DNA from 4 places in the Bacillus sp. NEB1478 genome. Region 4 is predicted to be linked to each of the others. Evidence: riboswitches for the same ligand, from Rfam matches in the RefSeq annotation. Region 4 holds a riboswitch; each other region holds the start of a gene.
The links. A riboswitch is a leader RNA that binds a small molecule or an ion and turns the genes downstream of it on or off. The one in region 4 is predicted to bind S-adenosylmethionine.

Region 1 (7,977 bases), 1.4 Mb from region 4:
TAGACCTGCAATGATTGATAAAAGAGTTGACTTTCCGCATCCACTAGGTCCTAGTAAGGATAAGAACTCTCCATCATTTACGGAAAGCGAAATATCTTCTAAGGCCGTTGTGGCAGAGGTTTTGGAAAAGTAGGTCTGACCGACTGATTTTAACTGCAAAAAGGCCACGACGATCCCTCCTAAAACACTTATTTTATTGCTTTTTTAGCCAAAGATGTATCGACTAGAATGTTATAATCTACTTTCTTTGGAAGCTCTCCAGCCTCATCCATAATCTTCTGAAGATTGTTCCATTCTTCTTCATCCAAAATTGGATTCAATGCATAACTGTGCTGACTCTTATAACGCTCAACAACCGTTTCAATCAATTCAATAGGGGTATCTTCAAAGTATGGAGAGATTACTTTTGCTATTTCTTTTGATGAATGGTTTTCGACCCATAGCTGTGCTTTGTATAATCCTTTTGTGAATTTCTCAAGAGATTTTTTATTATCTTTCATGTAGCTTTCTTTCGCCATGAAAGTGGTGTAAGGAATTTTTCCTGATTCTTCACCAAACGATGCAACGATATATCCAATTCCTTTTTCTTCAAACTGGCTTGCTTGTGGTTCAAACAACTGAACATAGTCACCAGTTCCGGAAGCAAATGCGTTAGCTATATTGGCAAAATCGATATTCTGAATCATGGTTAAATCCTTTTTTGGATCGATGCCATGTTTTTTCAGACCGAATTCTCCAGCCATTTGCGGCATTCCGCCTTTACGCTGACCAAGGAACGTACTGCCTTTTAACTGTTCCCAAGAAAAGAATTCTGGCTTTTCACGTGCAACTAAAAAAGTTCCGTCCGTTTGGGTTAACTGTGCGAAATTGATTACGGGATCAGTCGAATCTTGTGCATGTACATAGATTGTCGTTTCAGATCCGACAAGGGCAACATCTGCTCCATCTGATAATAATGCTGTCATCGTTTTGTCTCCGCCCCAAGTAGTGGTTAGCTTAACGTTTAAGCCTTCCTCTTTAAAAAATCCTTTTTCTATTGCAACGTATTGAGGGGCATAAAAAATAGAGCGGGTAACTTCAGCAATTCTTACAGTTTCTTGTTTTGATTTGGAGTTGCTGTTACAGCCGGCAAGTAAAAAAGAAAACGCGAGTAAACAAGCAAAGAGTACGGTGATTTTTCGTTTTAACTGTCTCATGTATGGTCCTCCTGCACATCGGAATGAAGTCATGACTTTTATGTAATAATGTATGTGATTGCCTAAAATGTGTGTTTGCCCACTAATTAACAAGGAGTGAAGGAATGAAAAGAGGAAAAATTCTAGAATGGCAGCGATTTCCTTCTCCACATCCAACGATTCGGCTATATGTTGTAACCTATTTAAACGAAGGTTTAAAAATAAAAGGACTAGCAGCTATTCCAGGCGGAAAAGGTCCTTTTCCGGGTTTTTTATATTTAAGAGGCGGTATTAAATCGGTTGGGATGGTAAGAATTGCGAGAATCATTCAATTTGCCTCACAAGGATTCGTCGTTATGGCACCTTATTATCGAGGCAATTTAGGCGGTGAAGGAAATGAAGATTTTGCTGGAAAAGACAGAACAGATGCTTTTGCTGCTTTTGATGTATTAAAACAATTTCCAAAGGTAGATCAAGATGAGATTCATGTGTTTGGATTTTCGCGGGGAGGACCCATGGCCTTATTTACAGCTATTGAATTTCCAGAAATACGATCGATCGTAACTTGGGGAGGTGTAACCGATATGGCGGCAACCTATCGGGAAAGAGAAGACCTTCGCAGGATGATGAAGCGGGTCATAGGTGGAACTCCTGATAAATATCCAGAAGAATACGAGTGGAGATCTCCGTTGTTTTATTGTAATGAATTACATATTCCATTGCTGGCGATACACGGAATGAAGGATGAGAATGTACTGGTTCATCATACAATCGACATTGAAAAAAGATTAAAAGAGTTAGACAAACCTTGCGAAACATGGATTTACCCTGCTTATACACATTACTTCCCGCCAAAAGAAAACAGGAGAATTACATATGCATTGTGTGAGTGGATGAAAGGATATAAGAAAAGGAGCTGAATTGTTCAGCTCCCTACAAGTTCTCTACACCTAACATCGTTCCCAGCTGGTGTAAGAAAAGGTCAATCTGTTCATTGTAATTTAGATCGTTTTTGGAGATGACAATAGCGGCGATGTGCAGTCCATCATTGAACGTAATATAGTATTTGGCGATGGTTTCAGGTGAGTACTTCGGGTGAAATTCTCCATTTTTAACACCTTGTTCGATCATATTGACCAATTGCTCAATCGCGAATTGATATCGATTTTTAAAGAAGGCTGTTTTTTCGCGTCTTTTTATTAAGAAATATTCGATTTGCACAGCACTAAATGCATCTTCGTCGTCTTTTAAGTCTTTATAACTTTTAAATTCCGCTTTTAATGCTTCCCAAATAGATGGCTTATCGGTTAATATTTTTACTTCCTTCTCATAAGCTTCGTTCATAGACTCTAAAATAGATAGAAATAAATCTTCTTTATTGGAAAAATAGGAGTATACTCCGCCTCTGCTTAAGTCCACTGCATCAATTACATCCTGCATGACAAAGGCTTCATACCCTTTCTTTTTAAATATCTTTTTTGCTGCCTCAAGGATATTACGCTTCCGCTCTTCTTTGTGGCTGTCCTTTACTTTCGGTGACATATGTTTCTCCTTTGTTTGCTTCGAACTTTCCTCTTTGAATAAAAGCTATCACACTAATTAGACACAATCCACTAGAAGTACAAATGAAAATCGGGATTACGCCGAATATGTTTGCAAGGATTCCACCAGCAAGCGGGCCAATTAGAGAAGCCAGCATCATGACACTTCCAATAGTACCAAGTGTTCGTCCACTCATTTCGGAAGGGGTTTCTTTCATAACATTTGATTGAAACGGAATAAAAACCAAACCCGCCCCAATACATGCTAAGAAAGTGACAGCAGGCGCCCAGATCATTGGTGCAGATAGATCTATATCTGTGAAGAGGGCAAGACTTAAAAATCCTAATCCTAATACAAAAATACCTGCAGACATTGCGTTTATTGCTTTTTTAATTTCGTACTTACTCAAGATGAGTCCACTAACTAAGAACCCAGCTCCAGATGCTGTCATAACAATACCGAGTACTTTCGGAGAGGATCCTTCAAGTTCTCTAAATAGAGTAACAAACTGTGAATCTGACATTTGAATCACAAACATAGTAATGGCCATTAAAATTGTTCCATAAAAAATCATTGGGAGACTTTTAATAAATGTAAACCCTTCGAGCAATTCTTTGATAAAGTTCTTTTCTGTTTTCTCAGTTGTCGCTTCATTTTTAATTGTTCTTGATGTATTTGCTGGAATGTTAAGTAAAAGAAGTGCTGAGAGGAGGAATGTAATAGCATCTAGTATGAAAATAATATTGAAACTCCATAAAGTAAGAAGAAAACCGCTCAAGGCAGGACCGATAATTTTTGTGCCGCTTTCAATTACGGAGCTTATGGAAGCAGCCTGCTGCATGTGATGATCCGGAACAATTTCTTTTAATTTTCCATTTTTTGCAGGATTAAAAACAGTCGAAAAAAACCCTAGACCAAATAATAGTGCATATATGTGCCAAAGCTCTGTTGCAAATACGAGACCAAAAATAATAACGCTTCGAGCTGCATCTGCAACAATCATAATGTACTTTCTTTCCCACCGGTCTGCAAATACTCCAGATATTGGTCCTAGAATCGTCATTGGTAAAGCTAATGACAACATGATAAATGAGACTTGAAGTGGTGAAGCTTCCCATTTAAGTCCAACAAGGGTGAACACAGCCAGAATGGAAAGCCAATCACCGAGATTGGAAATTAATTGAGCAGATATTAAAAATTGATAAGGTCTGCTTTTTAACAGTTTTTCTGATGTTTGTTCCACAAAATCAGCTCCTAATTATAAAGTGACATCCATGTCATTATTATAATTGACATAGATGTCACTTTGCAACTGATTTTTCTAAAAAATACCAAAAAACCTCCCGTTTAAGATGGGAGGTTAGTTAGATATTAGATTATGAAAGTGGACCAGCGTTCATAATTTCAGGCGAGACAGCTTTAAATTTTTCAAAGTTTGCTTTGAACTTTGCTGCTAATTCTTTTGCTTTTACGTCGTATTGATCTTGGTTTTCCCATGTTTTCTTCGGTTGAAGAACTTGATCGGGTACACCAGGACAATGAGTTGGGATGTGCAGTCCGAATACCGGATCTACAACAGTTTCAACAGATGTAAGTTCACCTTCAAGCGCAGCTTGCACCATTGCACGCGTATAGCCAAGGTTCATACGCTTTCCGACACCGTATTCCCCGCCAGACCATCCAGTGTTGACAAGGTATACTTGAACGTTGTGCTGGTCGATTTTCTTACCAAGCATTTCTGCATAAACCGTTGCTGGCAGCGGCAAGAATGGAGCTCCAAAACATGTTGAGAAAGTAGCTTGCGGTGAAGTAACTCCTCTTTCTGTTCCTGCAAGTTTACTTGTGTATCCAGAAAGGAAATGATACATCGCTTGTTCTTTCGTTAACTTACTGATTGGAGGCAATACGCCAAACGCATCAGCTGTTAAGAATACAATCGTATTTGGATGTCCAGCTACACTTGGCTGGATAACATTTGGAATTGCGTCTACAGGGTATGCAGCACGTGTGTTTTCAGTTAAAGTTGAATCTTTATAGTCGGCGATTCGCGAATTCTCATCAATCATCACATTCTCTAAAACGCTTCCAAATCGGATTGCATTCCAGATTTGCGGCTCTTTTTCATATGAAAGATCGATTGTTTTTGCATAACATCCGCCTTCGATATTGAAAACACCAGTATTCGCCCATCCATGCTCATCATCACCAATTAGTCTGCGGTTAGGATCTGCCGATAATGTTGTTTTCCCAGTTCCTGAAAGACCAAAGAATAATGCCACATCGCCTTCATTTCCAACGTTTGCAGAACAATGCATGGATAGAATTCCTCTCTCAGGAAGCAAGAAGTTCATAACAGAGAAGATGGACTTTTTGATTTCGCCAGCATATTCTGTTCCACCGATTAATACGATGCGTTTTTCAAATGATATAATAATAAACGTTTCAGAGTTCGTTCCATCTTCTGCAGGATTAGCTAGAAATCCAGGTGCTGAAACCACTGTGAATTCTGATTCGTGTCCAGCTAATTCGCTTTCGTTAGGACGTACGAACATCTGATGTGCAAATAAGTTATGCCATGCGTATTCATTAACTACTTGAATAGGAAGACGGTATTCTTTGTCTGCACCTGCGAATCCTTTAAATGAAAATAACTCTTCTTTGCTGCCTAAGTATTGAAGTACTTTTTTATACAATTTATCGAAATTTTCGGGTGAGAAAGGCTTATTTACTTTTCCCCAATCAATTAGATCTTTCACGGAGGCGTCTTCAACGATAAATTTGTCTTCTGGTGACCGTCCTGTATATTTACCAGTAGTTGCTCGAAGCGCACCTGTAGATGTAAGAATGCCTTCATTACGGTTTAACGATTTTTCAACTAGTACCGGGACAGGTAAATTCTGGTGAGTCGTTTGACGAGTCACAAGTTCATTTAAAGTTGTCGTAAATTCCAATGTATTCATATCAGACAGTACCATCCTTTATTCTAGAGTGATATATTCGAAAATTAGTATAACACATTAACTTAAATAATGTATACTATTTTATGAAAGCGTTCCAAAAAAGTTCTTCATACTCATAATTAATTGTGAAAAATGTACGAATCATCATAATATTGAATGCGGTTCCAATTGTTTAATTTTTCACTTCTTTCTATATAATATGGAATATACAGTTTTAAAGCCAGTTTCTATTGACAGGTTAAGATCATTACGCTATCATATTTCGAGAACGGCTACTCTTATTCTGAGTAGGTGGAGGGACAGGCCCTATGAAACCCAGCAACCGACATTTCGGTGGATGATCATCATCCTTAAGAATGAAAAGGTGCTAACCTGCAAGGTGTAATACCTTGGAAAATAAGAGGTTGAAGGCATATGTATTTAAACCTTTTCCTCGTGATTGAATTCGTCAAACAGGGAAGGGCTTTTTTTATGCCATTTTACAGGCGAAGAACATAAAATATGCAAATAGATAAGAATAAAGTACCGTATCATTGAAAGTAGATAAAGGGAGGATATTCAATTGTCCAAAAAAGTAAGTCGTCGTTTATTTACATCTGAATCCGTAACAGAAGGGCATCCAGATAAAATTTGTGACCAAATTTCAGATGCCATCTTAGATGAAATCCTAGCAAATGATCCAAATGCTCGTGTAGCTTGTGAAACTTCAGTTACAACAGGTCTAGTGCTTGTTGCTGGTGAAATCACAACTTCAACATATGTTGACATTCCGAAAGTCGTACGTGAAACGATTAAAGAAATCGGTTATGATCGTGCGAAATACGGCTTTGACTCTGAAACATGTGCAGTTCTAACGTCTATCGATGAGCAATCTGCTGATATCGCTATGGGTGTAGACCAAGCACTTGAAGCACGCGAAGGTTCAATGACAGATGCTGAGATCGAAGCAATTGGTGCTGGTGACCAAGGGTTAATGTTCGGCTTTGCTTGTAACGAGACTGAAGAGCTTATGCCTCTTCCAATCTCATTAGCGCACAAGCTTTCTCGCCGTTTAACTGAAGTACGTAAGAGTGAAGAAATTCCTTACTTACGTCCTGATGGTAAAACACAAGTAACGGTTGAATACGATGAAAACGACAAACCGGTTCGTATTGATACAATCGTTATTTCAACTCAGCACCATCCTGAAAACACACTGGAAGAAATCCAAAAAGATGTTAAAGAAAAAGTTATTTTACCAGTAGTTCCAGCTGAATTAATTGATGAGAACACGAAGTATTTCATCAATCCGACTGGCCGTTTCGTAATCGGCGGACCACAAGGTGATGCTGGTCTTACAGGACGTAAAATCATCGTTGATACTTACGGAGGCTACGCTCGTCACGGTGGCGGTGCATTCTCTGGTAAGGATGCTACAAAAGTTGACCGCTCTGCTGCTTATGCTGCACGTTACGTTGCAAAAAACATCGTAGCTTCAGGTCTGGCAGACAAAGTTGAAGTTCAGCTTGCTTATGCAATCGGTGTTGCACAACCTGTATCGATCGCTGTTAACACTTTTGAAACAGGTAAAGTATCTGAAGAAGTTCTTGTTGAGCTTGTTCGTAACAACTTTGACCTTCGTCCAGCAGGAATCATTAAAATGCTTGATCTTCGCCGTCCAATCTACAAGCAAACAGCTGCTTACGGTCACTTCGGACGTACTGACATCGCGCTTCCTTGGGAGCAAACTGATAAAGCAGAAGAACTTAAAAATCAAGCGAATATCTAATAATACAAAAAGCAGACCTCAAACTGAGTGTCTGCTTTTTTAGTTTATTTTGACCAAATGTGGATTTATTGGCACTTAATGTGGAATTAATCAAAATTACGTGGAAATATTCGGATTAACAGTGGAATTATTAAATTTCAATCCTTCATTAAAAGCGGATAATCCATTTTTTAATTAAAATAAGGCAGTATAACTTCATTTACTAAGAAAAAGGAAAGAAAACTTGAACTTATCCCTAAAATCATACCTGCAATGACATCAGTAGGATAATGCAATCCCAAATACATACGGGATATTGCTACTAATAGAGCTCCAACTAATAAAAACACGCCGATAAAAGGGTCTAATACGATTAAAGGCGTCACTATAGAGAAGATGGCAGTAGTGTGACCTGAAGGAAACGAGTGATCTTTTAATGGATTATCTCCAGTGATTGTATCTGGGAGCGATAAGTAAGGCCGTTTGCGCGGATATATTTTTTTGACGATCGATACAGGTATGTGACTGAGGATTAATGAAAGTAAACAAACGA
Region 2 (7,977 bases), 600 kb from region 4:
GTTAATAGTTTTAGCGCTTATCGGACTTATTGCACAATTAATTGATGGAGCCTTAGGAATGGCTTATGGCGTTACATCCACCACATTGTTATTAGTGTTCGGGATTGCTCCTGCGGCAGCATCAGCTTCCGTTCACTTAGCAGAAGTAGTCACAACTGCTGCATCGGGTGTATCCCATATTAAATTCGGAAACGTTGACCGTCAAATCGTTTATCGACTCATTATACCGGGTTCAATAGGTGCCTTTCTCGGTGCATGCTTCTTAAGCAGCATACCTGGTGAATTAATTAAACCCTACATTTCCATATTTCTAATCACATTAGGGGTTTATATTCTTTACCGATTTCTTTTTAAACAAAATAAGAAACAAAATCAGCCAGAAAACAAACCCTTCACAAAAAAACAATTGGTACCGCTAGGACTTCTTGCAGGATTTTTAGATGCGACAGGTGGAGGCGGCTGGGGTCCTGTAACAACCCCGGTCCTGATGACAAAAGATGGAATGACAACGCGAAAAGTGATCGGTTCTGTAGACACGAGTGAATTTGCAGTAGCGGTTTCAGCCTCAATCGGGTTTTTCATCTCATTAGGCTGGGCTCAAGTGCAATGGATTTGGGTTGTGTCACTTATGATCGGAGGATTAATTGCTGCTCCAATTGCAGCATGGCTTGTTAGAATCATTCCCTCACACATACTAGGTGTATTTGTTGGAGGGTTCATTATTTTAACAAACTTAAAAGTACTGCTGAATACATTCCATGTCTCACCTGAGTCTTCCTATACGCTATATACTGTTCTAATTGTAAGTTGGATAGGCGGGATCTTCCTATCAATCAAAAAAGGCAAGGAAGAAACAAGGGCTCAAAACAAAAAAACAAATTTTTTAAAAAATTCTGTTGACTATTGAGTATGAGGTATGTAAGATGATATTTAAATCAATTTTCATATTTTTCTTATCCAGAGAGGCGGAGGGACTGACCCTATGAAGCCCAGCAACCAGCAGACATGCATGGTGCTAATTTCAGCAGAACTACTTTTGTTCTGAAAGATGAGAGCCCGATTCTTATGTATTACGGACCTCTTCTTTTGGAAGAGGTCCTTTTTGTTGGCTCTAAGTAATTTGAAAATTGAAATCATGTCATTTCATGATAAAAACAAATGGAGAAGGAGAGATTTGGTATGAGCGAGAAAAGAGAGTATGGTTTCGAGACGATTTCATTACATGAGGGGCAAAAAGTAGATCCATCAACAAATTCGAGGGCAGTGCCGATCTATCAAACAGCATCTTATCAGTTTGATAATACAGAACATGCTGCTAATCTATTTGGATTAAAAGAATTTGGTAATATTTATACACGCCTTATGAACCCCACACAAGACGCATTTGAGCAAACCATCGCAAAATTAGAAGGCGGTATTGGAGCACTTGCAGTTTCTTCAGGTCAGGCAGCCATTACGTATTCAATCTTAAATATTGCGGGTTCTGGTGATGAGATTGTTTCCTCCACTTCCTTATACGGAGGAACTTATAATCTTTTTGCGATTACTCTTCCTAAGCTTGGGGTTCAAACAAAATTTGCTGATATCGATAATATTCAATCTTTCCGAGATGCGATTACTGACAAAACAAAAGCAGTCTACATTGAAACGATTGGTAACCCTAAAATTGATGTAGCTGATATCCAAGCTATTGCTGATATTGCACACGAAGCAGGACTTCCCCTTATCGTAGATAACACATTTGCAACCCCGTATTTGTGCCGACCTATTGAACATGGTGCTGACGTCGTTGTTCATTCAGCAACAAAATTCATAGGGGGTCACGGAACATCCATTGGCGGTGTTATTATAGATTCTGGTAAGTTTGACTGGAATAATGAAAAATTCCCGGGCTTAACAGAACCAGATCCTAGTTATCAAGGAATCGTATATACAGAGGCGTTTGGTCCGCTCGCTTATATTCTGAAAGCTCGCGTTCAGCTTCTGCGAGATCTCGGTTCGGCGATTTCCCCATTTAACTCATTCTTGTTTATTCAAGGGTTAGAAACATTATCACTTCGCATGGAAAGACATGTTGAAAATACGTTAAAAGTAGCGAAATTCCTAAAAGATCATCCTTCTGTTGACTGGGTAAACTATCCGGGTCTTGAAGACAGCCCCTACCATGATCTCTCTAATAAATATTTGCCGAAAGGAGCGGGTGCTATTCTCACATTCGGTGTAAAAGGCGGGGTTGAAGAAGGAAGAAAACTGATTGAAAGTGTCAGTATCTTCTCACACCTTGCTAATGTTGGAGATTCAAAATCATTAATCATCCATCCTGCTAGTACTACACATCAGCAGTTAACCGAAGAAGAACAGCGAAAATCAGGTGTTGTCCCTGAATTAATCAGACTTTCAATCGGCATAGAAACGGTCGATGATCTAATTTACGATCTCGAAAACGCATTAAAAGTAATTCAACCTTCACCAAGTGGTGTGTAACAATAAAAAATAGAAAAGCTGGCTCGTCAACATTTCGAGTCAGCTTTTTTGTTTGCACAGGACTAATCACTTCTTAATCGTGCTTCACTTCTAATCCAAACACTTCAATTAAAGTAATTGCCTGTTCAGGTGAAATGATAGCGCCTCTCAGATCATCTTCCTTTACATGTATAAATGTAAATTGACATTGGCTAAGATCTACATTTCTTAATGATGTGTCAGAGAACTGTACTTCTTGAATGGCTGAAGCTCCAAATTGTACATTGTCGAATGTTGCCTCAATAAAATTAGCTTCTTTTAGCAAACAATCATCAAATCGAACATCTCCAAGATCTGTCAAATTAAACAAGGAATACGGGGCCGGACAGTCAATAAATTGAACATCTCGCATAATCGCTTCATCAAAATCCACACCAACCAGTTTGCACTCTCTAAACTCGACACGGTTAAATCGTGCACCCTTTAATTTCACATTTGATAGATCACATTTTTCAAAGATGACATCAAGCCATGTTGAAAAGGGCAATTGTCCCTCTCCAAAGTTAACACCTTTTATGTGAACTTCACTGAAACGAACGTTCTTGGCATTCATAGTACCATTTGTTGATTCAAGCTTTCCCATTTCGTACGAAGACCCATCCATAACCTTATCAATCTCAAGTATATCTAAATGAAAAGGGAGATCTGGTTTGTTAATCGCTCTTATTTTGTTTTTCAATTTCATGCCCCTCTCCACCTTGAATTTTTTAAAATCGAATTTAGATACACGGTAATACCTTTTGTTAAATATAGTTTTCGTTTAATAATATAAATACACCTTATGAGAACTTGTTCGACATCATTTATATTATTCCTCCAAAATAAACAACCACTAAAAGAGTTATTGTTTATTCGTTTGATTCACATCTTTATTTTATAACATGTTGTTTTTTTAACGTCTCAATGGCAATATTTTTAGCTTCAGTTCCGCTTCCATCAATATTTACCGCAAAGACCCATGTTTCTTTTTTCGTCTCAACAAATCCGATATACCATCCAAGCCCGAAATCGGACAATCTTGTTCCGGTTTTCCCGTGCAGGACATAGCTATCCTTATCATCCTGAATCATCATTCTCTTCACTGTTTTTTGATGTTTTTCTTCAAATGGCAGCTTTTCCTTTACAAGCCTTTCCATAAATCTCATTTGTTCAACAGCAGAAATCTTAAGCGAACTGTCCAGCCAGAATGCATCAATACCTCCGGATATATCTTTATTGCCATATTCTATTTTATTTACGTAATCTTGCATGTTTGTTTCTCCGATGTCCCTTGCCATATCTTGATAAAACCAAATGGCGGACTCTCTCATCGCAGAGGCTAATGAATGATCGCGGTTCCATGTTTCAAAATCTCTTACCACTCCATCCCATCTCTTCACTTCATATTCATCTCTAACAGCATTTGTTTGCAGACCGATTAATGCATTCGGTACTTTATACGTAGATTCCGGCGTAAGTCTTTCTTTACTTCTATTTGCGTTATATACGTATGTCTTGTTATTTTTAAGATTTTTCAGTACCATTGTGCCTTCTTTACCTTTAAAAAGCCCTTCAATCTCTAAATCCTTTGTTTGCTGCTTGGCGTCTGATACACCTGTCCCAGAAAAAATCAAAACAAACGTAAATAATAGTAGTGCTGCTATTCTTAAAATCTTCATCTTTCATCCTCCTTTTTTAATAGGAATATCTCATTATGCAATACTCGCTTTTGTTACCTTATACTATAAGCAGCATCATAAATTACTTAAAGCTTCGTTTTTCAGGTCTGTACCCATACAGAAATAAAGGAGCGAACAAAATATGCTTACGAAATATGAAGAAATCAAAAAGGAAATCGAAAGAAGATTTGAGGATGGACGAATATTACCCGGCGGGAAACTCCCCTCTGTCCGAGTAATGTCAAAAGAACTTAGGTGCAGCATCAATTCAATTATTAAAGCTTATGCAGAGCTAGAAAAAGAACACAGAATATACACTGTTCCAAAGAGCGGTTATTTTCATGTTGGAACTTCATCCAAAGTTAATGGACTCCTATCTGATCTTATTGATTTTTCATCTGCTGGACCTGACAGCAGCAAAATGCCGTACCGTGATTATCAGCATTGTATGAATCAGGCTATCGAGCTTTATAAAGAAAAAATGTTTCAATATTCTGAGCCTCTGGGTTTAACCACATTACGCCATCAGCTTTCCAAACAGCTGCAAGACCTTCAAGTTTTTGCTCCTCCAGGAAGAATTGCTGTTGTAACAGGCTCTCAACAAGCTCTAGATCTCCTTGCCTCTCTTCCTTTTCCAAACGGGAAAGAAGAAATTTGTGTTGAACAGCCCACCCATTTTAGTTTTATTGATTCTATTTTGTCTAAAAGATTAAAATATATTGGCGTAGAAGTGACAGATCGAGGAATCGACCTAGCTCTTTTGGAAGAGATATTCAGAAACAGAGACATCAAATTCTTTTACACGGTCTCGAGATTCCAGAACCCGACCGGCTACAGTTATTCTAATGACGAGAAAAAGAGAATAGTAGAATTAGCACAAAAGTATAACGTGTATATTATTGAGGATGATTATATGGGGGATTTAGATACAAGAAGAAAGGCAGATCCGATGTTTGCATACGATCCTTCTGGCAGGGTTATCTATACGAAAAGCTTCTCCAAAGTCCTTCTTCCGGGATTAAGGCTTGGAACTGCTGTTTTGCCGGATTCGATGGTCGAAAGCTTCACAAAGGCAAAATTTGCAGCTGATGTCCACACACCCGTTTTAACACAGGGCGCATTGGAAATCTATTTAGAAAGCGGAATGTACTATACTCATATTCAAAAGTTAAGAAAACAATACAAAAAGAAAGGAACTATTTTAAAACAAGCCTATCTGGATCACTTGGCTAAAGGTACATCCTTTTCAGGAGGAGAATCCGGTTTCTATTCAACTATCAAACTGCCAGAAAGAATGAAAGCTGCACATCTTGCCTGCCATCTAAAGAAAAATAATGTTCTTGTTCAAGATGCTACGAATATGTATCTCCCTCCGTATCGAACGGAAAATAGAATTCGGCTCAGTGTGTCACAGGTAGAAGATTATCAAATCAGCATAGGTGTTAAGAAAATCGGTGAAGGCATACAGGAACTCTTAGCGAAAAAAATTAGTTTTATATAAATACAAGTAAACTTGAGAACTTATTTGCGTGATTAAAATGATAGTTAAATTATTTGATAAAGACCGTATAATTTTTCTATATCCAAACGTCTTTTTAGTGTAAGAACATTAGGAGGTATATATATGGAACAAACGAGTTATTTGAACAAAGATTTAGTGAGTGACACTCGAAAACTAAGGAATGAATTTGAAGAAATCGTATCAGTTTATTCAACCGACCTGTGGAATTATTGCAAATATGTTACTGGTTCCCCTTGGGATGGTGAAGATCTTTATCAAGAAACAATGATAAAGTCTTTCGGTCTGCTTCCCCACCGCTGGAGTGATATTACCGACAAAAAGAGCTACCTATTCAGAGTTGCAACAAATACTTGGCTGGATCATTGCAGAAAGCTCAAACGTGAAGTAGGAACTTTAGATGAAGTACCCGAAGCAAATGCTGATTTTTCAGACCAACTATTAATAGAAGAAATACTTACATCTTTAGAAGCAAATCTGACACCTAAGCAAACAGCTGCATTTCTACTATTAGATATTTTCCAATTCAGTGCAGAAGAAGTAGCGGGAATAGTACAAAGCACTCCAGGGGGTGTTTATTCATCTGTACAAAGAGCAAGAAGAAAAATTGCTTCATTGGATTTTTCAAAATCCAAAACGAAAGCAACAACAAAAAGCCATAACACAACCATCCAAGCATACTTAGAAGCTTTTAATAATGGAGACTTAAAACGTATGTTAGATTTATTTAGTGAACAAGCACAAAATGAAGCTTTCTTTGGTTTCCAGGAATTCTCTAAAGAAGAGATGCGGAATGGTTCATTAAGATTTGGTTTGCCAGGCTACACAGCTCAAGAAATGATACTCTGGGGTAAACCAGTGATCATTGTGTTAACTACTGGTGACAGCGGCCCTGAAATACATGACATACAAATGCAAGAAGTTGAAAATGGAAAAATCGTTAACCATAAAAGCTATTTTTTCAGAAAAGAATTCATTCTAGCCGCTGCTGAAGAGCTTGGAATAAAGGCACAGTTAGTAAAACCACCTGTATATTGGGACTGAGTTTGGCAGAAGACGACTCAAAAGATTAATGAAACTCTTTGAGTCGTTTTTTTATGTTGTTTTTACTCTTTTGAAGCTATTAATTTTATTTAATTCCACGGTAAAGTCCAAATATCCACGTTATTTTCGATAATTCCGCGATAACGACCAATTTATCCACGTTATTTCCATTAATTCCACGGTACGTGAAATTACCCGATATCCAACATAAAAATGACCCGTAATAATCTCTATTGGATCATAATGAATCTTAAGATTTCTACTTCTCTTTTAATAAATTAAGTGGTATACTAATTCAGCGATGAGCTAATTTGCATAAGACGAGTTTGACACGCCTTTTGGCAAAGCACTATGTGGAGTGCTGTCTCTCGCCGCAATACGCACAAAAAGACGTCCTTCAAGGCGTCTTTTTTCTTTGTTTAACATTTATAAAAATCATTTTTATATCAGCAATTTATTTGTTTCTTTGAGACGAATTTCATTTGTTTTCATCATGATTATTTCCAATTCTTTTTTTGTATCAGGGTGCAGCACTATCCTATCTGAGGGATTAAAGTTAGATTCTTTTACTTTTCTTCCCCATTCCCTTGAAAACGATCGCCAATCACATACCATTTCAATAAGATATTTTCTAGGCATTGGCAACGCTTGTTTAGAAACCGGATCAACAACCCAATATTCCCAATGATGTTTATTCTTATGTTGATGGTGTAGCCAAGCATATTTCAATTTCATTTCATCATCTATCGTTAGTTGTTTATCAGAGAAAAATTTTTTAGTATACGGAAAGAATTCTTTTGGCGAAAACTTCGATAAATCATGAGTAGTTTATGGTCAAGGATGTATAGAAAATTTCTCAACCAAGCATTAAACACAAACATCACCCCTGACTGATAAAATTAATTATAATTTCTTTTTAGCTAATTCTTCATATTCGGATTTTGTAACAGAATAATATAGATTTGTTACTTCTTTTCCATTTAGACGATCGAGCTTCACCTTTTTTTCAAATTGATAGTTGAACCCGCATTTTTCATTTACTCTTTTAGAGTTGTGATTGAAGTCATAATGACCACACCAGATGATATCTAAATCCAGTTTTCCAAATCCATATTTAAGTAAACTTTTTACCGCTTCAGGAATGTACCCCTTACCCCAATAAGCTGGATTAAGAACATACCCGATTTCTTTTTGCTTCAAATGGGAAAGTGCATCATCTGGTTTCCTGTCATG
Region 3 (7,977 bases), 1.5 Mb from region 4:
ATGACATCATTAAATTTAAACGCTGTATTTCCTTTAGCAAAGAATAAACTAACAAGCATAGAAGACAAGGTATTAACGATCCAGCAACGAGAAGATGAAAAATTAAGAAACGAACTTATAGATGACTATCAACCATTTATTAAAAAAGTAACTTCAAAAGTGTGCAGTCAATATATAGATCGAACAATGGACGAGTTTAGTGTAGGTCTTTTTGCCTTTAATGAAGCAATCGATCAGTATCAAGAAGGGCAAGGAAGCCGTTTTCTATCGTTTGCCGATATGGTAATCAGACGCCGTGTAATCGATTATATCCGTAAAGAAGTTCGTCAAAACCGATTGATTTTTCTTCAGCCTGATGAAGAAGACGAAGAAGGCCGTTTAGAAGAGAGCTATGCTGAACAAAAAGCAGCTATGGATCATTTTGAAGATCAGCTCCAAGTAGAGAATCGTGTATATGAAATTGAAGAATACCAAAAGATGTTAAAAACGTTTGGCTTAAACTTTAAAGTATTAAGCAAACACTGTCCTAAACACGTTGATGCACGCGAAAACGCTAAAGAAATCGCACGTCTACTGGCAGAAAATGAAGAACTTGCCGCATTCTTGAAAGAAAAGAAACAATTACCGATAAAAGATTTATTAAATATGGTATCCTGTAGTCGAAAAACGATAGAGAGAAATCGAAAGTATATAATAGCAGTATCATTAATATACTTGGGCGATTTCCAAGCGCTGAAATCTTACATTCAGCCTTAAGGTGAAGTAATATAATTGTGAGGTAAGAGAAGCATTCTCTTACCTGCAATTTCCTACTGATCCTGCTACGTGCGGGGGGATATCATTGAAAAGCGGCATTGTTATAGAAATAAACAATAAAAAAGCAACTTTGCTTATGAAGGATGGTACGTTTGTTACGGTGAAAATACCTAAAGGAAAACGTCCTCTCGTAGGGAAGGAATACCAGACTTCTTATTTTTCTTTCAAAAAGAGAAGTCTTTTTGCGTTGCCTTCACTATCTTTATCTGTAGCCGTCTTAGTGGCTTTTGTTTTTTTATCTGGCATTATTCCCATTGGCAGCCAGTCTGCTGCAGCAGCTTACGTAAGCTTTGATATCAATCCTAGCTTAGAGGTTGGTGTGAATGACGAAATGAAGGTTGTTGAACTTTCCGCTTTTAATAAAGAAGCTAAACAATTAATAAAAAAGCATCACTTGTCGATTGATGAACATCCTTCATTCCAAGTGTTTGCCAACCAGCTTATAAACGCTTATGAAGCGGAAGGATATATGAAGTCAGATCATTCAATGCTGATTACAACCGTTTCAAGTGAAAAAGGAAACGGTAAAACGGAAGCAGAGCTCGATCAAGCGGTTAATTCAATAGTGAAACAAGCTGTCATTAAGTACCCCGTGGCAATAACGGTAACGGAGACAAACCGTGATACACGTAAAAAGGCTGCGCAGCTTGGTGTATCCTCAGGTAAACTGACTGCTTTTCAAAAAGCCAATAAACAACAGGTGCCTATCCAAGAAAAGATTATTAAAGAAGCTAACATTCAAGATCTTCAAAAGAAAGCAGCTGTTTCGTCTAAAGACATAAAGGTGATTCCACATCCTAAGCAGATGCATACACCTGATCCTGATAAATCGAACAATCATACAGATCGACCTGCACAACAACGGAATCATGAATCTAAAGAATACATTGTAAAACCGAACAAACATAATAAACTGCATACAGAGTCAAAGAACCGTAATAATAATAGTCCTGTCCGTGAAAAAAATTACGGAAAGCCAGATTACAAAAACAATAACAGAAGTCAAAATAGCAATGAATCAAACAATAAACATCAAGAAAATCGAAAGCAAAATTATTCTGAACAAATTAAAACGAACCCTGATTCCCATCATAATGGCAGGAACGGGAACGGAAGAAGCAATGAGCAAAGCAAAAATAGCAACGGTCATAATGGCAGCGAAACAGGGAAAAGCAGACATAATCACTAAAAATGGTTAAACCTGTCGTAATTCCAAAAACGATTCTTTAGAGCTGTCGAAAGCTTTATAAAGGTATACCATCATTCCTCACGAACAAGAAAAAGTAACAATCAATTCGGGGGGATCTTTATGTTGGATGTACACTTTTTTGAAGAACAGATTGCCAGAAGTCCATATCTGCTTTTGTATAACATTCCGGTTAAGCCGAACTTCGAAATGTATGATGATACAACGCTTAAGATAGGTTACAAAGAAGGCAACAGCAACCGAATTGTCATTTTTAAAGGAAATCCAAACTATCTGATTTTGATGTTAGAAGGAAAGATGAAACTGACTACCCTCTTGCGGCAAGAAATGGTCGAGTTTCAAGGGACGTTAAGACAGCGGCTTAAATGGGAAGCGATTTTTTATCTAAGTTCTCACTGGGAACAAATATCTAGTGGGCTAATGTTCAAAAATGCGAAAAAAGTTTGACACCTATCGACAACGATGTTATTATTCTTCACATCGACTTTAAAATGTTTCGCTTTAACTTAATAACGCAACGCTTTAACTTATCACGAGTGGTGGAGGGACTGGCCCTATGAAACCCGGCAACCGCTAGTTGGCTTATTGTCAGCTAGAAAGGTGCCAATTCCTGCAGGACATTATTTGTCTTGGGAGATGAGGAGAATGCGCATATATTATGCCTTTCTGCTCATATTGAAGCAGAAGGCATTTTTTTATTTTTTATTTAGGAAATGAGGTTAGGTATTTTGATTAACTTACGATCAGTCCGTAAAGTCTTTCAAACCAAAGATGGTGAAGTAAAGGCTGTTGATACGGTAGATTTAACAATAAATCAAGGAGAAATATACGGGATTATCGGATATAGCGGTGCTGGAAAGAGTACGCTGATCCGCATACTGAACATGCTGGAAAGACCAACGAGCGGTTCAGTTTCAATCGGTGGAAAAAACATGTCTGAGCTTTCTTCAAAACAGTTAAGAGAAGCCAGGCAAGAAATCAGCATGATCTTTCAGCACTTTAACTTGCTTTGGTCAAGAACGGTTCGGGAAAATATCGCTTTTCCTTTAGAAATTGCAGGTGTAAAAAAGGCTGAGATTAACAAACGAGTAGAGGAACTCATTAATCTTGTCGGTTTAGAAGGCAGAGGCGGATCTTATCCCTCCCAGCTTAGCGGCGGTCAAAAGCAGCGTGTTGGTATAGCAAGAGCTCTGGCGAATCAGCCAAAAGTATTATTGTGCGATGAAGCAACTTCCGCACTTGACCCGAAAACGACGGACAGCATCCTCGATCTCTTAGTAGAGATCAATAAAAAACTTGGTTTAACAATTGTACTGATTACACATGAAATGCATGTTATCCGAAAAATATGTCACCGCGTAGCCGTAATGGAAACCGGTAAAGTTGTTGAAGAAGGAGATGTATTGAGCGTATTTAAAAACCCTGCTCAAAACATTACCAAAGACTTTGTTAAACAAGTGACAGAACCTGAAGAAACTGTTGATACAATTAAACAATTTATTGATGGATTCCCTGAAGGCAAGATCATTCAGCTCACTTTTGTCGGAGGTCGTACTGGGCAGCCGCTCATTACAGAATTGATTCGAAATTATGAGGTAGATGTTAATATCCTTCAAGGGAAAATTTCGCAGACACAAAATGGTCCGTATGGGACGCTGTTTATTCAAATTAAAGGCAGTGACTCTGCCCTAGAAAAAGCGATGAAATTTTTGGACAGTGTGCAGGTTGAGGTTGAGGTGATTCATAATGCTTAGTATTTGGTTCCCGAATGTTCAATGGGATGCAGTCATTCAGGCGACAAATGAAACATTATACATGTCGGCAATATCAGTAATCGTTACATTTATCTTAGGTCTTGCCCTGGGATTAGCTTTGTTTTTAACATCGCCAGGAAACTTATGGGAAAACAAATTTTTAAATGGATTGATCGCCGTTGTTGTCAACGTGTTCCGTTCGATTCCATTTATTATCTTGATCATACTTCTTATTCCGTTTACCCGCTTTCTAGTAGGAACAATGCTAGGAGCAGAAGCAGCTTTACCTGCTTTGATTATAGGAGCGGCACCATTTTATGCACGAATGGTAGAAATCGCTTTGAGGGAGATTAATAAAGGGGTAATTGAAGCAGCAAGATCAATGGGTGCAACAAATGCCCAAATCATATTTAAAGTGCTTATTCCTGAAAGTTTGCCGGCACTAATCTCTGGAATCACCGTTACAGCGATTGCTCTTGTAAGCTACACGGCAATGGCAGGTGTCGTAGGAGCAGGGGGGCTAGGTAACCTTGCTTATATGGAAGGCTATCAAAGAGATAACGCTGACGTAACACTAGTTTCCACCGCGCTAATCTTAGTGATCGTATTTATTATCCAATGGATAGGAGATCGAATTACGACTGCTTTAGATAAAAGATAACACCACAACAAGGAGGAAAATTATATGAAAAAAATCTTAACAGTATTACTTCTCGCTGTAGTTGCAGCTGCTCTTGCTGCCTGCGGCAACAAAACAGAAGGCGGTATCAGCGACAAAAAAATTATTGTAGGAGCTTCAAATGTTCCTCACGCAGAAATTCTTGAAGAAGCGAAGCCGCTATTAAAGAAAAAAGGTATCGAACTTGAAATTAAAACATTTCAGGATTATGTACTTCCAAACAAATCTTTAAACGAAAAAGAAATTGGAGCTAACTACTTCCAGCACGTTCCTTATATGGAATCTCAAATGAAAGACCATGGCTATAAGTTCGTAAATGCAGGCGGTATTCACATTGAGCCAATCGGTGTTTATTCTAAAAAATACAAATCTCTAAAAGATCTGCCGCAAGGTGCTACAATTATTATGTCTAACTCAGTAGCTGACCATGGCCGTATGCTTGCTATATTAGAAAAAGAAGGCTTAATTAAAGTTAAAAAAGGTGCAGGTTATGAAGCACAAATAAAAGATATTGAAGAAAATCCTAAGAATATTAAGTTCAAAGCTGATGTTGATGCCGGGATGCTGCCAAAGGCTTATAAAAATGGCGAAGGCGACGCTGTCATGATCAACACAAACTATGCAATCGATGCAGGATTAAATCCACAAAAAGATGCCATTGCAATTGAAGGCAATGATTCACCATTTGTTAATATTATCGCTGTTCGTAAAGGTGACGAAGACAAAAAAGCAGTGAAAGAATTAGTAAACGTATTGCATTCTAAAGAAATTCAAGACTTCATTAAGAAGAAATATAAAGGTGCAGTCGTACCAGTAAATAAATAAAGAGTGAAAAAGGGTGGCTCAACTGAGTCATCCTTTTTTCTTTATTAAAGGCTCTTTTCGTATTCATTGGTGCTTTTGAAAGTAGTTGATATCCGTTACAGGATGCTCGCTTTCCGCGGGGCAGACGGTGAGCCACATTCGTACGTTTCACGTATAAGTGTCTCACCTGTCTAGCTGCAGCGGTTAGCCCCTCGAGGTCAAAAGTGTAATGGTCCTGAAGGCAAAAAGCGCCTTCTTAGCCCCTTTCCCTTTTGCTTGTCGGGGCTGATCAAACCGCTTTCGCTTTTCGGACTGCCCGCCTGTCCCGCAGGACTAGGAAGGCTTCGGCAGCATAAACATCCCACGAAGAAAATGTGACTTTCATTTTCGAGGAGTCTCACACCTTACACTCCAATCAACCTGACATTGGAGTCAAATTACAAAAATGCCTCAGAATCAACAATCTTTTAGAAAAGAGCCTTATTAAAAGACTTTTTTTACATATCAGCTTCGTTAAAAACTCATACTAATTTTGTTTACTATTTAAGTGACAGGAGTGTTAAAAATGAAACAAGAAGAACAGCCGATGAAAGGTTCGAATTCAACCCAGCATCATTTAATCCGCTACAAAGAGGGATTAGGGAAATATAACGAACATATGCCTGAGCTTACACATGCATACAGCGAATTTACGAAACATTGTTTTAAAGAAGGTGAAATATCCGAGAAGAATAAACAGCTTATTGCACTTGGAATCAGTATTTATTCACAAGATGAGTATTGCATCATTTATCATACTAAAGGGTGTCTCGACCAAGGCTGCACTGAAAACGAAATATTAGAAGCTGTTGGCGTTTCAGCAGCATTTGGCGGCGGTGCTGCAATGAGTCAAGGTGTAACACTTGTTCAAGAATGCATCCAGGAACTCAATAAACCAAGACATTAATTTAAATGGGGTTATGCAAAGAAATCGAGAGGATATGGCAGGAATTCTAAGGATGTTTCTGATGTGTCTACTGTGCATTACGAGAGAACTCCATACACTAGTGTACCGTGTGATATGCAAGTTGGGTATTGTGATTATCCTTGTTATGATAAAACCAATTAATCATGAAAGGATTGATTTATTATCCACCCCATAAAAACAAAACATACTACTGAAATGGAAAAAGCAATGCATCAATCACATGGTTGCGGTTATGCAGAGTATGACAGGGATTTGGAAAAACGCTTAGATGTTGAAAAAGAACGTGAAAAAGAGTACAAAAAAGGTTTAGAAATCGCAGCAAATGCGGCGAACCACTAAAAGCCTTCAGTCATTCAAATATAATAAATAAACGATAAGCTGACTCAATTATGGTATTAACCATGGATGAGCCAGCTTTTGTATTTTTTTAGATCCATTTCGTTATTTATTGACATAAATGGACAGAAATAAATGAAGTAAATGAAAAACACTTAAATTTTTATTGTAGTTATTTAGGAAAATGAAAAATACGAGCGCTATTCGAATAATACGAGGGAAATCAGAAAAAATACGAGCGAAATTCTAAATCCATACATGGAATTTCATAAGCACGATACACAACCAACGAAGCAGAAGCCTCTTTATTCGAACCCATTCAAATTGACTGTGTGCACTTAAAAATTTTTGTGCTTTAAGTGGCTGAACAATTATTTCCTCATTTCTTTTACCCTCGTTCCTTGAAGATACTTTTCATTTGTTATAAGATTAGAATGAGAATAAATTGAGAATGGCTATTCTATGCCTATTATCAAAAATCTTAGTTAGATTTCATATTGGAGGTTGTATTATGTCAGCACCTAATTTAAAGATTGAAGGTCTTCGCGTTTCAATTGAAGATAAAGAGATTGTTAAAGGTCTAGATCTCGAAATAAATGGTGGAGAAATCCATGCAATTATGGGACCAAACGGAACAGGAAAGTCTACTCTTTCTGCAGCGTTAATGGGTCACCCGAAATACGAAGTTACTTCTGGTAAAGTAACTTTTAATGGTGAAGATCTGCTTGAGATGGAAGTAGATGAGCGTGCGCAAGCTGGATTGTTCTTAGCTATGCAATATCCATCTGAAGTAAGCGGTATTACAAATGCAGACTTCCTTCGTTCTGCAATCAATGCAAAACGAGAAGAAGGCGAAGAAATTTCTCTAATGAAGTTTATCCGTGAGTTGGATAAAAAAATGGATCACCTTGAAATCGATAACACATTTGCACACCGTTATCTTAACGAAGGTTTTTCCGGTGGAGAAAAGAAGCGTAACGAAATTCTTCAAATGATGATGCTAGAGCCGAAAATTGCGATTCTTGATGAAATCGACTCTGGATTAGATATCGATGCACTTAAAGTAGTAGCTAAAGGTGTAAATGAAATGCGCAACCCTGATTTTGGCTGCCTGATCATTACTCACTATCAGCGTCTATTGAACTACATCACACCAGATAAAGTACACGTTATGATGCAAGGACGCATCGTGAAATCTGGTGGACCTGAGCTGGCTCAACGTCTTGAAGCGGAAGGTTATGACTGGATTAAAGAAGAGCTAGGTATTAAAGACGAAACTGTTGGCCAAGAAGCGTAAGCAATAAGGGGGACTATACATGTCAGTTGATACGAGCCTAAGATTTGATAAGGACTACGTAACCGGTTTTTCTAACAGCAGACAAGAACCCGCTTGGTTGCAGGAACTTCGTTTGCA
Region 4 (7,977 bases):
AATTCAAGTGATGCCGCAATTATTAAGGCAATCATCATGATGTGCGAAGGGCTGTCTTTAACAACCGTTGCTGAAGGTGTAGAAACATATGAGCAGTTGAAACTATTAAAAGAATACGGGTGCCATCACGCTCAAGGGTATTTCATCTCAAAACCAATGCCGGCTAACGAGGCTGACGTTTTTCTTAAATTTTCTTCCATCATAAAAAACAGCCTATCCTGATTAAGGGAGGGGCTGTTTTTTTTATCCTAAGCGTTTTTCTTTTCGTAGTACATAAAAGCGAGAGCTCCTATTAAAATAGAACCTTTCACAATATCTTGAGCGTAATACGGCACATTCAGCATCGTAAGACCATTTAACAAAATTCCGATCAAAACGGCACCAACAAATGTACCGATCACATTTGGCTTGCCGGCACCAAAAACAGAATAACCGATAAAGGCAGCAGCAACACCGTCCATCAACAAGGGAGCACCTGCCGAAACTTGGCCGGTTCCGATTCTGGCTGCTAGCAGGATACCAGCAAGCGTCGCGAAAAAGGAGGATAAAAGATAAGCATACATTTTATAACGCTTTACACGAACACCTGAAAGGCGCGCAGCTTCTTCATTTCCGCCAGTAATATATAGAAGTCTTCCAAAACGCGTTTGCTGCAAAATGAAATGAACCACAATAACCGCCACAAGCATAATGATAACAGGGAAGGGAACCGAGAAAATCTCACCTTGTCCTATAAACAGGAATGACGGCAGAAATACACCAGGTGCAGTTCCTCCTTCAGCTAACGGCATATTGTTATAGATGGAAAATCCCTTCGTAAATGTCAGGTGCAGACCATTAATAATGTACATCACCGCAAGTGTGGCAAGAAGATCAGGCAATCGTACTTTCACAACGAAAAATGAATTTAATAATCCTACGAGCAGTCCGATTATGATCGGGATTAAAATGGCAACAATCGTTTCTTGACGGTAAAGAACAAGAGCGGCAGCACTTGTAACCGTAGCAAGACTTGCTGTCGAGCCTACAGACAGATCAAAGCCGCCGACGATGAGTGAAATCGTCACCCCGATCGCAAGCAAGGTGATAATGGAGATGGAGCGTAATATATCTGTGAAGTTATGATAACTCAAAAACTTATCGTTGATGAGACTAAATGTTATCACCGTTAATAAAATAACGAGCAATGTTCCATAACGGTATAAAAAAGGAAATAGTTTATCAGTAAAAGGCAGTTTCGTATTTTTAACTGATTCTTCATGAACGTACTGTGCCATAGTGACCTCCTGTCGCGTAATACATAATTTTATCTGTTGTTGCATCTTCTTTGCTTAGTTCACCGGCTATTTTTCCATCGAACATTATGAGGATCCGATCACAAAATGCAAGGAGTTCACTGATCTCACTCGTAAAATAAAGAATACCTTTGCCTTTTAAAGCAAGATTTTGAATACATTGAAACACATCTTGCTTAGCGCCGACGTCGATTCCTTTTGTTGGCTCATCAAAAATAAAAATCTCACCATCATTTAATAGCCATTTACCGATAGAAGCTTTTTGCTGATTTCCGCCGCTTAGATGATTCAGGCGGGAAGAAGAGGATTGAGTCTTGATTCCAAGCGTTTTTATCCACTTTTCAGCTTCAGTTTTTTCTTTCTTTTTTTGAATGAGCCCGAATTTCGTAAACTGTTTTAAAACAGGGAGAGTCAAGTTTTCTATCACATTAAAGTCTACTAAAATTCCTTCTTTTCTCCGCTCTTCTGGGATAAAAGAAATACCTGCAGAAATTGCTTTTGCAGTACTCGTTAACCTTAATTTTTTGTTATGAACGTAAACAGGATCTATTGAACGGTCGGCTCCAAAGAGCGCTCTAGCGGTCTCAGTCTTGCCTGCACCTACAAGACCTGCTACTCCCACGACCTCTCCTTGTTTTACAGATAATGAAACGCTTTCACCTGTAGAGGGAACTCTGAAATCTTTTACTTCAAAAATGGTGTCTCCATGGTTTCTTGCCTCATCTTTGTTTGAAATTTCTTCTAGGACGTTTCCGAGCATTGCAGATATGATTTCTTCCTTCTGGCATAAATCCGTTTCTTTATGCAGAGAGACGTATCCATCTTTTAAAACAGTCACTTGATTGGAGAGTTCCAGCACTTCCGGTAGCCGGTGAGAAATATAAATAATTCCAACTCCGTCACGCTGTAGCCCGCGCAGAACATCAAATAAACGTTCGGCTTCTCTTAAACTTAATGGAGCAGTCGGTTCGTCAAGAATAATAAAAGACAGGTCACGCGACAGAGCTTTTGCAATTAATATTAATTGTTTTTCCGCTAAAGTACATTGAGAGACGGATATAGCAGGGTCCAGTTTCAGACCGACTCGCTGCAGAAGTGCAGAAGCTTTTTTGTTCCGCTGTCTCCATGAAAAAAAGGAGGGGCCATTAATAATGGCGTTCATCATTATGTTTTCAGCAACGCTTAAAGAAGAGACGAGAGCTGTATCCACTTCCTGTACGACCATTTCAATGCCGGCTTCTTTCGCATCAATAGGAGATTGAAAGTTTTGTTGTATTCCGTCTAAGAATATCGTACCTTCATTTTTTTCATAGTCTCCGGAAAGAATTTTCATAAGCGTACTTTTGCCAGCACCGTTCGCTCCTAGGAGAGCATGGACCTCGCCGCTTTTGACAGTGAAATCCACTCCTTTTAACACGTTCTGATCACCGAATGATTTTGTGATTTTACTTAAATGAAGTTCACTCATCATTTACTCGCCTCTTTTAATGTTTTCATCCAAGTGGACTTCGCTACATCAGATTTGCCCCAGCTCTCTACGTATTTGCCCATCTCGCTCATCGATACTTTTGAAGCGGGAAGTGTCTCTTTTTTAACTAAATGCGGCTGGACACTGTATACTTGCGGCGTTTCTTCACCTGCAACTTTTTGATAAAGAAAACGAACCTGCATCTTTCCGACATCAGCAGGGTCTGTGGCAGCGGTTGCTTTCCAAGGGCTGCCGTCAGCTTGCATCAGCTGAAGATCTTCATCGCTAAGGTCGATGCCATATACTTTTATTTCGTTCCGACCGGCCTGCTGAATAGCTCTTGTCGCTCCTTTGGCAAACTCATCCCATGGAGCAAAAACAGCATCGATATCTCCTTTGTTCGGATATTTTTGTAACAGAGCTTCCATTTGTGATTGAGTGTCTAATGCTGTATTCTGACTTGCATTTCCAAAGCGTGCGATTTCCTTAATATTTGGATAGCGCTTCTTAAATGCTTCATACATCACATTTCTCCGTTCCATTGGCGTAAAGCCACCAACCCAAACATATACAATCTTTCCCTTGCCATTTAAGTCTTGAGCCATTGTACGCAGTGAGTTCCAAGCGAGGCTATAGTCATCCTGATCGATGACAGTTACTCCAGGGATGTTAATATCACTGTCGAAAGCTACAACAGGAATTCCTTTTGCCACTGCTTTTTTAACACTAGGAGCTATGGCATCGGCACGGCCATGATCGATCAAGATTCCATCAACTTGTTGATTGATGGCGGTTTCCACATACGCAGCCATTTTAGATAAATCGTTGTCCGCATTATATACTTGAACGGAACCACCGAACTCTTCTACTTGTTTCTTAACACCGCTCACGTATTGAGAAGAGAAGGTGCCGATTGAAAATTGATTAATAGAAGCAATCTTTAATGGTTTCTGAAGCTGAGATGGAATTTCTTTGGATGATACATCCTTTGATTTGTTTGTGGGTTTCTCTGCGCTAACCGTTCTCGTCTCTGTTTTTTGAGCGACTGCGTCTTGTTCACTCGTGCAGCCAGTAAGAAGAAGAGAGGCAGTCACGATTCCGGCAGACAGTGCTTTCCATGATTTCAATTGGTTTCCTCCTCCTTAAGTTTTGATAGGGACTGAATATAGTTTCCTTCGACGATACCTTTTTCCGTAATGATCGCTGATATGTAATCAGCAGGAGTGACGTCAAATGCCGGATTAAAAACCTTGATTCCTTCTGGTGCAATACGGATACCGTTTAGGTGAGTGACTTCTTCTTCTGGCCGCTCCTCGATCGGGATTTCTTCACCGCTTTTTGTTTCCAAATCTAAAGTGGAGAGGGGGCAGGCGACGTAAAAAGGGATATTAAGCGCTTTAGCTTGTAACGCAAGTCCGAACGTTCCGATTTTATTGGCAGTATCTCCATTAGCGGCAACACGGTCACATCCTACAATTACAGCCTTAATATTCTTCGTTTTCAGCGTATGGGCTGCCATGTTGTCCGTGATCAGAGTCACGTCTATATCATTAGATTGAAGTTCCCAAGCGGTTAACCGGGATCCTTGCAGGACGGGTCGCGTTTCATTTGCATATACACTGAGATTCCATCCTTTTTCCTTTGCAAGATGAAAGGGTGCAAGTGCTGTCCCGTACTTACTTGTTGCGATGGCACCTGCATTGCAAATCGTCATTACTGAATCTCCGTCCTGAAGTAGAGATAGTGCGTATTCACCGATCTTGCGGCATGTATTTTCATCTTCTGTTTGAATATTTTTGGCTTCCTGCTCGATTCGTATTTTTGCGTCCTCGACAGATAGGGCACTTTGAGCGGAAGAAGTAACACGGTCAATCGCCCAGAAAAGGTTAACAGCTGTAGGACGGGAAGAGGCAAGATAATCACGCTGCTTAATCAGTTTTTCTAAAAATAAACTCAAGTTCGTTTCTTTTTCTGCATTACTCCAAAGAGTGAGTCCGAATGCAGCCGCAATTCCAATTGCTGGGGCACCGCGGACTTTTAGTTTTGAAATAGCTTCCCATACATGCTCGATTCTGGTTACGTTTAAGTAAACCGTGTTGTGTGGAAGCTGCTGTTGATCTAATAAAAGGAGGTGGTTGCCTCGATAGCGAACCGAAGCCACCCATTTATCTGTGACTGTCATTCCTTATGCACCTCTGATCCAATCTGTTAGTTGAGTAATCGATGTGAAATTTGATCGTTTCTTAATGAGCTGACTGCCAAGCTCCAGTGCTTTCTTTTTGTAAAACAGTTCTACTTCTTTGTTTTCGATAGAGTCTAAGTCAGCTACATGAGCAAGACCGATCGTCCGTCTGATTATTTCGCATCCTGCAAAACCTATACTGTCCTGGAATGTTTGCCGAATGAAATCTTTTAATACTCCACTCGTTTTTGAAAAGGGACCTTCCGCTTTTTCATGCCATAAATCCGAGAAAGTCTTTTCATACGTATCCCAAGTTTTTTGAATCGTTTCGAGTAAATAATTTTGCAATGCTTCACGGTTAAAAGGTTCTTTTGCATGTGCGTTTTGTGAAAGATAGTTCAGTGCCAAATTTGCCAAAAAATGGCCTAAATCAAATCCGGCAGGTCCGTAGAAAGCAAATTCAGGATCGATAATTTTTGTAGAATCTGCTGTTACAAAAATACTGCCTGTATGAAGATCACCGTGCAGCAGAACTTCAGATCGGGTTAAAAAAGAGTAGCGTAATTGTGATACGTTTCTTAAAAGTTCATTATCATTCCATAGCTTTTTGACATTGGTAGAAAGTTCATTAGGAAAATCGTTCGTGTCATGGTCGAAGAAAGGATCTGTAAACACGAGATCTTCTGTGATCTTACAAAGCTCGGGGTTGATAAATTTAGCAACTTGTTCTTTTTTCTTAAAAGGATGAAGATAAAAATCACTGGAATAAAATGCTGTGTTTGCTGTAAACGTTCCGATATCTTCAGCTAGCTGCGAATAGGTGTTTCCTTCAATCAATGCTTTTCTTAATATCGTATGGTCGGACAAATCCTCCATTACAGTCACTGCTAGAGTTCTATCTGTGTGATACACCTGAGGAACAAGATGGGGAACCGATTCACCTTTTGCCCGTAAAGCGTCACTTTCTATTCGTGCTCTGTCCAATGTAAGAGGCCAGCTTTCTCCTACAACCTTTGCATAAGGCAATGCCTGTTTTACGATCAATGATTTTTTTGTGGAAGGATGTTTAATATGAAACACGAGATTTAAGTTTCCATCGCCAATTTCATTTACTACTAATTCGTTTTCGTGTTCAGGTAGAAAATAATTTAAATCACGAATGACTTCTATCACGTTTAATTCAGTTAACGGTTCGTATGATCGCTCCAATTGGATACTCATTTCCGTTTCCCCCTTATATATTGAAATATAAAAAGCCCCTTTTCTATATAAGAAAAGAGGCTCGGAAAGGTATAGTCCCGTGCCTCTTATCTTAGCAAAACAAAAATGTTCTGCTGGAATTAGCACCGTGCCATACGCTTTAATTCATTCATTCAGCGGCTCCCCCTAAATTGCGGGCGCCCCATTTCACAATGGAATTACGGTCGGTTGCTGGGTTTCATCGGGCCATATCCCTCCACCTGCTCTTGATAAGAGACCTGTTATTCAATTAAAAGTACAAGGCGAAATAATATTCGCACAATTCATAATCGTTATACTACATCGATAATAAAAGGTTGTCAACCACATTTTTGGGAAAAGATTACGAATTAATACAAATCCACACGACGGTCATTTAATGCTGGAACCTTTGTGCGAACTTCATCAACGAGCGTTGATGAAAGGTCTGCAACTAAAATTTCTTCCTCTGTTTTTGAAGCTTCCGCAACGATCTCACCCCATGGATCTATAATCATCGACTGCCCGGCAAAGGTATTATTCGGATCACTTCCTATACGGTTGCAAGCAATGACATAACATTGGTTTTCAATGGCTCGCGCGATGAGCAAAGCCCGCCAATGAATCTCTCTCTGGATCGGCCATTGTGCAGGAACGAAAAGTACTTTTGCCCCATTTAAAAAAGGTTTGCGAATCCATTCAGGAAAGCGGATATCGTAGCAGATAACCCCTGCCGAAAGAATGCCATCCACCTTGAATAAACCAGTTGCATCTCCTGCTGAAATGTATTTTTCTTCATCCATCAGTGTAATGAGGTGGGCTTTTGAATAAGTTCCAATATGCTCTCCATTTCGGTTAAAGCTCATCATTGTATTGTAAACGGATTGCTCGTTTCTCATGGCAACAGAGCCGCCAATTATGTTGACCGCAAACTCTTTTGCAAGAGAGCTTAATAACTTCTTGGCTTTTTCGCCGTTATCATCGCTGATTACATCTAATCTGGTTAAATCATAACCGGTATCCCATAGCTCAGGAAGAACAATTGTATCTGGCTTATAAAGGTGTACTGTCTCACGTATCTTTTTTTCAATATGTTCATAGTTTAATTGCGGTTTGCCAAATTGAACATCCACTTGTATGCATGCAATTTTCATTGAATAACAACCCTCCATGGTAAAAAAAAGTCTTTACAGAATTTCCTTAAGCGTATAACATAACTCATTAGAATTTCAAGAACATTCAAATTAGACTGGAAGTGATTCTGTGAAACGTTTTGAACAGGCAGAGGTTTTGGGAAAGCTGCCGGAACAATTTTTTGCTAAGCTCGTAAAAAAAGTAACGGATTATGTGGATCAAGGTTATGATGTTATCAATCTTGGACAAGGTAATCCAGATCTGCCTACACCAAATCATATTGTTGACGCACTAAAAGAAGGGGCAGATCATTCGGGTTATCACAAGTATTCCCCTTTTCGCGGCTACCCGTTTTTAAAGCAGGCCGCTGTTGATTTTTATAAACGGGAATATGATGTTGATCTCGACCCTGATAAAGAAGTAGCTGTTCTTTTTGGAGGCAAAGTCGGACTTGTTGAACTTTCTCAATGCTATTTGAACGCTGATGAAGTTGCACTTGTTCCTGACCCAGGCTACCCGGATTACTGGTCAGGCATTGCAATGGCAGGAGCAAGAATGGAAACGATGCCACTCAAAAAAGAAAATGAATTTCTTCCTGACTATAAGAGCTTGGATGAAAGCGTGCTGAATGAAGCGAAACTCATGTTTTTAAACTATCCGAACAACCCGACTGCAGGTGT

Region 1: linked by a shared signal. The riboswitch ahead of metK (methionine adenosyltransferase) and the one ahead of mtnK (S-methyl-5-thioribose kinase) in region 4 are both predicted to bind S-adenosylmethionine.
Region 2: linked by a shared signal. The riboswitch ahead of RGB74_RS09170 (homocysteine synthase) and the one ahead of mtnK (S-methyl-5-thioribose kinase) in region 4 are both predicted to bind S-adenosylmethionine.
Region 3: linked by a shared signal. The riboswitch ahead of RGB74_RS04345 (methionine ABC transporter ATP-binding protein) and the one ahead of mtnK (S-methyl-5-thioribose kinase) in region 4 are both predicted to bind S-adenosylmethionine.

Annotation. Positions count from the first base shown of each region.
Region 1 is NZ_CP134049.1:1,076,034-1,084,010, forward strand. It holds gene RGB74_RS05150 (ABC transporter ATP-binding protein) at 1-168, opposite strand, end outside; gene RGB74_RS05155 (ABC transporter substrate-binding protein) at 189-1,196, opposite strand; gene RGB74_RS05160 (alpha/beta hydrolase family protein) at 1,301-2,095, shown strand; gene RGB74_RS05165 (TetR/AcrR family transcriptional regulator) at 2,109-2,717, opposite strand; gene RGB74_RS05170 (MFS transporter) at 2,671-3,960, opposite strand; gene pckA (phosphoenolpyruvate carboxykinase (ATP)) at 4,094-5,677, opposite strand; SAM riboswitch class I at 5,953-6,080, shown strand; gene metK (methionine adenosyltransferase) at 6,240-7,445, shown strand; gene RGB74_RS05185 (phosphatase PAP2 family protein) at 7,616-7,977, opposite strand, start outside.
Region 2 is NZ_CP134049.1:1,846,114-1,854,090, reverse strand. It holds gene RGB74_RS09175 (sulfite exporter TauE/SafE family protein) at 1-907, shown strand, start outside; SAM riboswitch class I at 951-1,055, shown strand; gene RGB74_RS09170 (homocysteine synthase) at 1,180-2,484, shown strand; gene RGB74_RS09165 (pentapeptide repeat-containing protein) at 2,558-3,208, opposite strand; gene blaOXA (class D beta-lactamase) at 3,393-4,181, opposite strand; gene RGB74_RS09155 (aminotransferase-like domain-containing protein) at 4,324-5,682, shown strand; gene RGB74_RS09150 (sigma-70 family RNA polymerase sigma factor) at 5,806-6,744, shown strand; partial or broken gene RGB74_RS09145 (DUF5662 family protein) at 7,186-7,557, opposite strand; gene RGB74_RS09140 (GNAT family N-acetyltransferase) at 7,648-7,977, opposite strand, start outside.
Region 3 is NZ_CP134049.1:918,590-926,566, forward strand. It holds gene sigI (RNA polymerase sigma-I factor) at 1-756, shown strand; gene RGB74_RS04335 (anti-sigma-I factor RsgI family protein) at 842-2,005, shown strand; gene RGB74_RS04340 (hypothetical protein) at 2,126-2,470, shown strand; SAM riboswitch class I at 2,548-2,666, shown strand; gene RGB74_RS04345 (methionine ABC transporter ATP-binding protein) at 2,752-3,777, shown strand; gene RGB74_RS04350 (methionine ABC transporter permease) at 3,770-4,438, shown strand; gene RGB74_RS04355 (MetQ/NlpA family ABC transporter substrate-binding protein) at 4,463-5,281, shown strand; gene RGB74_RS04360 (carboxymuconolactone decarboxylase family protein) at 5,826-6,206, shown strand; gene RGB74_RS04365 (YuzK family famiily protein) at 6,435-6,566, shown strand; gene sufC (Fe-S cluster assembly ATPase SufC) at 7,075-7,860, shown strand; gene sufD (Fe-S cluster assembly protein SufD) at 7,880-7,977, shown strand, end outside.
Region 4 is NZ_CP134049.1:2,442,108-2,450,084, reverse strand. It holds gene RGB74_RS12140 (EAL domain-containing protein) at 1-222, shown strand, start outside; gene RGB74_RS12135 (ABC transporter permease) at 249-1,277, opposite strand; gene RGB74_RS12130 (sugar ABC transporter ATP-binding protein) at 1,258-2,766, opposite strand; gene RGB74_RS12125 (sugar ABC transporter substrate-binding protein) at 2,763-3,890, opposite strand; gene mtnA (S-methyl-5-thioribose-1-phosphate isomerase) at 3,887-4,945, opposite strand; gene mtnK (S-methyl-5-thioribose kinase) at 4,949-6,166, opposite strand; SAM riboswitch class I at 6,250-6,421, opposite strand; gene RGB74_RS12110 (carbon-nitrogen family hydrolase) at 6,535-7,317, opposite strand; gene RGB74_RS12105 (pyridoxal phosphate-dependent aminotransferase) at 7,427-7,977, shown strand, end outside.